One region of the Paenarthrobacter sp. 4246 genome, then DNA from elsewhere that is predicted to be linked to it. Evidence: predicted binding sites of a transcription regulator. Region 1 holds the regulator's gene; the other holds the start of a gene.
The links. Region 1 encodes HrcA, which represses chaperone genes, less so after heat shock. Its sites were predicted from a motif close to TTNGCACTCGNNNNNNNCGAGTGCNAA; they were not measured.

Region 1 (3,405 bases):
TCCGGCCGAGACGGAGAAGCAGGTCAGGGCTACCCAGATGCCAGTGGCGATCACGGCAAAGATGTTGCCTACTACTGGCAACAGCACCAGGATGTTGGCCAGAACGGCAGCGATGGTGGGAGGCAGCGTGAAGTTCAACGCTTCCTTGGATTCCTGTGCCGTGAACGGTCCGCGGTCACGGAAGATCAAGTAGATCAGGAGAGATGGCAGGCATCCGAGAATGCCGCCAAAGTGTGCCAAGGTAGCCCACTGCCTGTCCTCGCTGGCGGTCAGTGGCAGCGCATTTGCAGGCGCGCCATGGTACTGGGGCTGGCCTGCGGCGCTGCCCGGTTCTTCAGGAGCGTTCTCTGCCACGGTGTGTTCCCTTTGCTGTAAAGATGGTGCGGTGTTGCTGTCCCAGAATACCGGCCCCGGCAGGCTTCCCGGGACAAGCGCCACGATGACACGTCAGTTGCTGCTGCTTTGGGGCCAAAGGTCAGGGAACTGTGAGGAAATCGATGACTTCCTCCACGCGGCCCAGCAGCGAGGCCTCGAGGTCTGCGTAGCTGCGAACCGCTCCAAGAAGACGCTGCCAGCCCAGTCCTATATCCTCAGCGGTCTCGTGAGGCCACCCGAAGGCGGTGAGGATCCCGGTCTTCCAGTCGGTGCCGCGGGGTACGGACGGCCAAGCCTCAATTCCCAGAACTTTGGGCCTGATGGCCTGCCAGACATCGATGTAGGGGTGGCCGACAATCAGGACGTTTCCCGCGGCGCCAGGCACAGTCATGGCTTCAGCTGCGATGCGCGACTCTTTGGAGCCGGCCACGAGGTGGTCCACCAGGATGCCGAGGCGCCGGCCGGGACCGGGGTTGAAGGCGGAGATTGCCGACTTGAGGTCATCGACTCCATGCAGGGGCTCCACCACAATGCCCTCGACGCGGAGATCGTCGCCCCAGACCTTTTCGACGAGTTCGGCGTCGTGTTTTCCTTCCACCCAAATGCGGCTGGCTTTGGCCACCTGGGCGCGTTGTCCTTCAACCTTCACCGAACCCGACGCTGTGCGCCCGGCCTGAACGGCCGGCGTCGATTGTCGGGGAGCCGGGGGCATCAAGCGGATGGGCTGCCCCTCGAGCAGGAAGCCAAATCCGAGTTGAAACGACTTCGTCTTCCCCCGCCTGTCCTCCAGGGACACGATGTGCATGCCACCGGTTTTCTCAACCCGGGTGACTTCGCCCACCCAGCCAGATTGGACATCTTCGAGGATCATCCCCCGTTGGACGGCAACCTCCGGTAGTTGCCGTTTGGCAGGAGCTGACAGATCCTGCGGACCCCACGTGTCGAAAGCCAAGGAGTTCCTACCTTTTGTGCTGGGTTGGGAAAGGAAAGTTCAATGCTAGCAACGGGTTGGCTCATACTAGACTGGTTAGCACTTGGGCATGTTGAGTGCTAAGCGGACCCGGTCCCGGAGACCACGGCAGTCGTCAGGAGGTGGAGCAATGAGTGAGCCACGCAAGTTGGAAGTGCTGCGTGCCATCGTTGAAGATTACGTGCATTCACGCGAGCCTGTCGGTTCGAAGGCCCTTGTTGAACGGCACCATCTCGGTGTTTCAAGCGCCACCATCCGTAACGACATGGCCGTTCTGGAAGAGGAAGGCCTCATTGCAGCGCCCCACACCAGTGCCGGCCGCATTCCCACCGACAAGGGCTACCGCCTGTTCGTCGACCGCATCTCCCAGGTCAAGCCCCTTTCGGCCGCCGAGCGGCGGGCCATCCATTCGTTGCTTGAAGGCCCTGATGAGGTAGACGACATTCTGGAGCGCACCGTAAGGCTCCTGTCGCAACTGACCAACCAGGTCGCCGTCGTGCAGTATCCGCACTCCAACCGCGCCCTGGTACGGCATGTTGAGTTCGTCCTGTTGGCGCCTCAACAGGTGTTGGTGGTGCTGATTGCCGATACCGGCAGCGTCGGCCAGAAGGTCATCGACGCTGGTTCGAACGTGGGCGACGACGCTTTGATGCAATTGAGGTCCCGGTTCCTGAGCAGCATCGCAGGGACGCAACTGGCCCTGTTGCCGCAGGTGCTTCCGTCGGTGATTGCCCTGTGTCCGCCGGAGCTTCGGGGACTGGCCCAAACCTTGGCCAACGGACTGCAGGCCTTGAGCGACAACAGCCGCGAAGAACGCATCCTGATGGCGGGTACTGCCAACCTCGCCAGATCCAACGTGGACTTCCCCTTGAGCATCGGTCCGGTGCTGGAAGCCCTTGAGGAACAAGTTGTCATGCTCCGGTTGTTGTCAGACATGGGGGACGACCCCCGAGGCGTCACCGTGAGCATCGGCCGGGAAAATCCCTATGACGGATTGGCCGAAGCTTCCGTCGTAGCCACCGGCTACGGCTCCGGCGCCAAGGTAGGGATCCTGGGGCCAACCCGCATGGATTATCCAACTACCATGGCCGCCGTCCGGGCCGTGGCCCGTTACCTTTCACGCATTCTCGGCGGCTGAACGCCGGCCCGAAGAAACATCCGCAGTACAACAAGGAAGAGATACCGACTTTGAGCAGCCACTATGACGTTTTGGGAGTCTCGCCGGAAGCCACCGGGGAAGAGATCAAAAAGGCGTACCGCAAGTTGGCGCGGAAACTCCACCCGGACGTAAACCCAGGGGAGGACGTCGCGGAGCAGTTTAAAGCCGTGACCCATGCTTATGAGGTGCTGTCCGATCCCCAGAAGCGCCGCGTCTACGATGCCACCGGCAACGAGAATGGAACGGACAACGGGTTTGGCGGTGGATATTCCGGCCAGGGCTTTGCGTTCCAGGACATCTTCGACACCTTCTTTGGTGGTGGGGGTGGTCATGGCGGCCCGGCCTCCCGTGTCCGACGCGGCCAGGACGCGCTCATCAGTGTCCGCATTGACCTGAAGGACGCCGTTTTCGGTGTCAACAAGAAGCTCGAAGTGGATACCGCCGTGACCTGCCCCACCTGTGACGGCAGCTGCTGCCGCCCGGGCACCCACCCGGAACGTTGTGACATCTGTGGCGGCAGCGGCCAGGTCCAGCGCGCTGTACGGTCCATTCTTGGCCAAGTCATGACCGCTGCCCCTTGCGGTTCCTGTGAGGGCTTCGGCACGGTCATCAAGGACCCCTGCAATGAGTGCAACGGCCAAGGCCGCATCCGCAGCCGCCGTTCCCTGACCATCAAGGTTCCTGCCGGTGTTGCCACCGGTACGCGCATCCAGTTGTCCGGTCAGGGCGAAGCAGGCCCAGCAGGAGGCCCGTCCGGCGACCTCTACGTGGAGATCCGTGTCAACAACGATTCCATGTTCATGCGCGAAGGCGACGACCTCCACGCCACCCTCAGCGTGCCCATGACAGCCGCGGCGCTGGGTACGGAGCTGCAGCTGGATACTTTCGACGGCGCACAGGA
Region 2 (3,405 bases), on a different contig from region 1:
ACCCCTCGCGCCAGCCCGCTAGAGCTGGGGCCCGTAGATGAACTCCTTGGCGTGGTTGACGGCTTTCTTGAAGGCATCGTTCCGCAGCGTCACTTGCTCCCCGCTGGCACCTGCGCTTGGTTCCATGAACGCTGTGGGGCCGGGGCGGAGCATCCAGATGTCCCCAGCCGGCGGGAGGTAGAACACGCCAAATGAGCGATGCTCGGGGTCGTCGGTCCAGATAGGCACCACAGCAACCGCAGCGCCGGTGTCCGGGTTGATCCACTGGGCACGGGGCAAGGGCTGCTCGTGGACTTCGGGGTCCAGGAATGGCGCCGTTCCCCTCCCCCAGCGTTTCTCGAACCGTTCGTAGAACGCGGGAATGATGTGGCCGTCATACGGACGCCAGGCACTCATGAATGGCTCCTTGGTGATTTGAGGGTTCGGGAAGAAGGCTCCCAGCCGGGCGGCCCGAAAGTCAGGGGCGACTGGGGCCGCCCTGGTTCCTTGCTGGCCGCTGGTTCGTGTCGATGGACTCGCACCTTTACCGGCGTTCCGGGCTTTCGTGCGGGCACACCCCTCCGCCGCGCCTGATCGTAAGCCGCCCGCTTTCCTGGGTCCGACAAAACGACGTACGCCTGCATGATGGCGTGCAGTTCCTGGAGGTCGTCCGCGGAGGTGGTGTCGCCGTCGTCGACCTTTTGGCGTGTATCCGGGTGATGGGTCCGGAGCAGCGTGCGGTAGGCGCGGGCGATCTCACGGGTCGTCGCGTCCGGCGACACGTGCAAAGTGGCGTAGTGGTCAGGTTGATCGCTCACGGTTGGTTCCGGTTTCCTGCAGCGGACTTGGGGATGGCCCCCGGCGTGAACCGGGGGCCATCAATCGGGAGACGACGGGCGGGGACCGCTTTCATGTGCGCTAAAAAACGCTGTGACGTGGCACGAAGCCTGCGCCCAACTATTCCGATGCGGCCGCCTCCGTTGTTCCCGGTCGGCGCCCTGCCGGTTGGCCACCCCCGGGGAAGCCTTCCGGAAGGGCACAGGATTAGGCGTTGATCTCTTGCCGTTGTTCGGTGGACGTGATCTCGATGCGCCGCGGCTTGGCCTTCTCGGCGACGGGGATGCGGAGTGTCAGCACGCCCGCGTCGTAGCTGGCCTTGACGCCTTCGGTGTCCAAGGTGTCGCCCAGGATCAGTTGCCGGCTGAAGACACCTTGCGGGCGTTCGGCGGCGATCATCTCTGAGTTCTCGCCAGCCGGCGACTTCCGTTCTGCCTTGACCGTGAGGACGTTGCGCTCGACGTCGAGGTCGACGGAGTCGGGGCTCACACCTGGCAAATCAAAGGCAACGACAAACTCCTCGCCCTCCTGCCAAGCATCCATGGGCATGCCGGCAGGGCGTGCTGTTGTGCCAAAAACCTGTTGGGCGAGCCTGTCGAATTCGCGGAACGGGTCAGTGCGCATCAGCATTTTGTTCTCACTCCTCTGGTCGTGATGCTGATTTGTTGTTGTCCCAGCCTTCCCTGATCTGTGGTGGCTGGTATAGATTTTTTATAGCACTGGTGAGAAAGTAGTGCAAGTAGGTTTTCGGAAGATTTTCGGAGGTTCTTGATGGCGGGTTCGGACGGCGCTGCTGCGGAGACGCACGACGGCGGCCCGGCTGCTTCCGGGGCGGACGGCACCTCTGCCGGTGGCCGGGACGCTCGCGGCGTCTACGCGATCTCAGTGGCGGCGGAACTGGTTGGCACGGGGCAGCAGAACATCAGGCAGTACGAGCGCAAAGGGCTGGTCACCCCGGAAAGGACCGACGGCGGCACCCGGCGTTACAGCGAGGACGACCTTGCGACTCTACGGAGGATCGGCGCACTCCTGGATGAGGGGCTGAACCTGGCCGGAGTGAAGCTGGTGCTCGAGTTGGAGGCCGAGAACCGCGGGCTGACGGAGGACAACCGGGGGCTTGCTGATGACAACCGGGAACTCCGGGCTGATAACCGGGGGCTGCGCAAGGATTTGAAGCGGGCGCGGTCTTCTCCGAGCGGCCAATTCTGACTGAACGAGACACCACTGGAGTCGTCAGGCAGTGGCTGCAGACCAGCGAAAGGCGCGAACGCCCAACCTCAGAGCCGACCATGTAACATAGCGCGGCTTACCGCGCCTCTTTCCATGACTGTCAGAGGTCACGGATATGGTGTGATCTACAACAAAAGGGCGTTGAAGTCGGCAAGGCCCAGGCCGCTTCACGGTCACCCCGCCGCCCCAGACGGCGCTGGTTCACGACCAGGGCAGGGTACGGAGGAAACTCCAATCGCATCACTCAGAGAGGGCAGCAAGTCGCTGTCTGCTCGCTTAAAAAGGGGAACATATGAATAAGGCACTCATTGGCACTGCGGTCCTTGCGACGGCGCTCGCCCTCAGCGCGTGTGGGAGCACGGCCAAGAACACGGCAGCGGAGTCGGCGAAGTCCTCAGACGCTCCAGTCACCGCCCCGACGGCAGAGCCCGTGGCCACTCCCAAGTCGACGCCTTCGCCGACTGGAAATGCAAAGTCGGCGCGGGGTAACTTCATTGCAAAGCTCGGCGACGTAGGAACGTTCAGCAACCAGAACACCAAGAAGGTGACTACCAAGTTCACCGTGGACAGCATCCTGGACACTGTTTGCACAGAGCCCTACTCCCGTCCGGCCGAGAACGGCCGGATTATTTCAGTGGCCCTGACCGTGGAGACCACTCCGGAACTTGCCGAGGATTCCTTTCCAAAGCACATGATCTCTAGCCACGACTTCAAGTTCATCGCGGCCAGCGGCACAACGTTCAACGGTAATCTGGGCACTTCAGCGACGTACTCGTGCATCGACGACGCGCTGGAATTCCCGAGCGGGGGTATGGGGCCCGCAGAGAAGGTATCAGGCAGCGTTGTTCTCGACCTTCCGCCGGGAACGGGAACGCTGGTCTACACGGGCGGCGCATACGCCGGCCCATTCTTCGAGTACCCGATCAGCTAACAAAGGAATCTAGGGGGCCGGTCGCACCTGTCTGGGGCCGGCCTCCTCAACCCCGCCGAGACGTGAAGGAGCGGCACGCCGAAAAGTCGTCCCGCAGGCCGCGGCATTCGCTATCGGTCGCAATCGGCACAGGTCAAAGCAAAAGCCAGAGCGCATCAGGGGCCAAGATTCTGCTTAATTGCCTCGCTATTCCGGCAAAGGCTAAGTCGCTCCTCTAAAAGAGTGAACGATACCTGACGTGGCCGCTCCCCAACTCCGATTATTCAACGCCTCTTGTCGTTTTGCTAAACGCAGTTGAAAATCTACAGAATCGCCGTCATCCCGCCCCACCCCGTACCCACGCGGGAAGCCGTGGGCCATGCAGCTCCCCCACTGCCCGCGTACAACCACAGCTCACCCGCGGCGTTCCGCGCGAGGATGTCTGCACG

Region 2: a site for HrcA is predicted at 1,530-1,556, ahead of ABIE35_RS03880 (Hsp20/alpha crystallin family protein). Genes of this name have one in related genera too.

The regions. Positions count from the first base shown of each region.
Region 1 covers NZ_JBEPOP010000003.1:193,181-196,585, forward strand. The annotation lists gene ABIE35_RS06255 (DUF4870 domain-containing protein) at 1-354, opposite strand, end outside; gene ABIE35_RS06260 (DUF3097 domain-containing protein) at 476-1,327, opposite strand; gene hrcA (heat-inducible transcriptional repressor HrcA) at 1,476-2,483, shown strand; gene dnaJ (molecular chaperone DnaJ) at 2,534-3,405, shown strand, end outside.
Region 2 covers NZ_JBEPOP010000002.1:248,066-251,470, forward strand. The annotation lists gene ABIE35_RS03870 (hypothetical protein) at 19-396, opposite strand; gene ABIE35_RS03875 (J domain-containing protein) at 393-797, opposite strand; gene ABIE35_RS03880 (Hsp20/alpha crystallin family protein) at 1,024-1,446, opposite strand; gene ABIE35_RS03885 (MerR family transcriptional regulator) at 1,588-2,025, shown strand; gene ABIE35_RS03890 (DUF4352 domain-containing protein) at 2,339-2,977, shown strand; gene ABIE35_RS03895 (FG-GAP-like repeat-containing protein) at 3,280-3,405, opposite strand, start outside.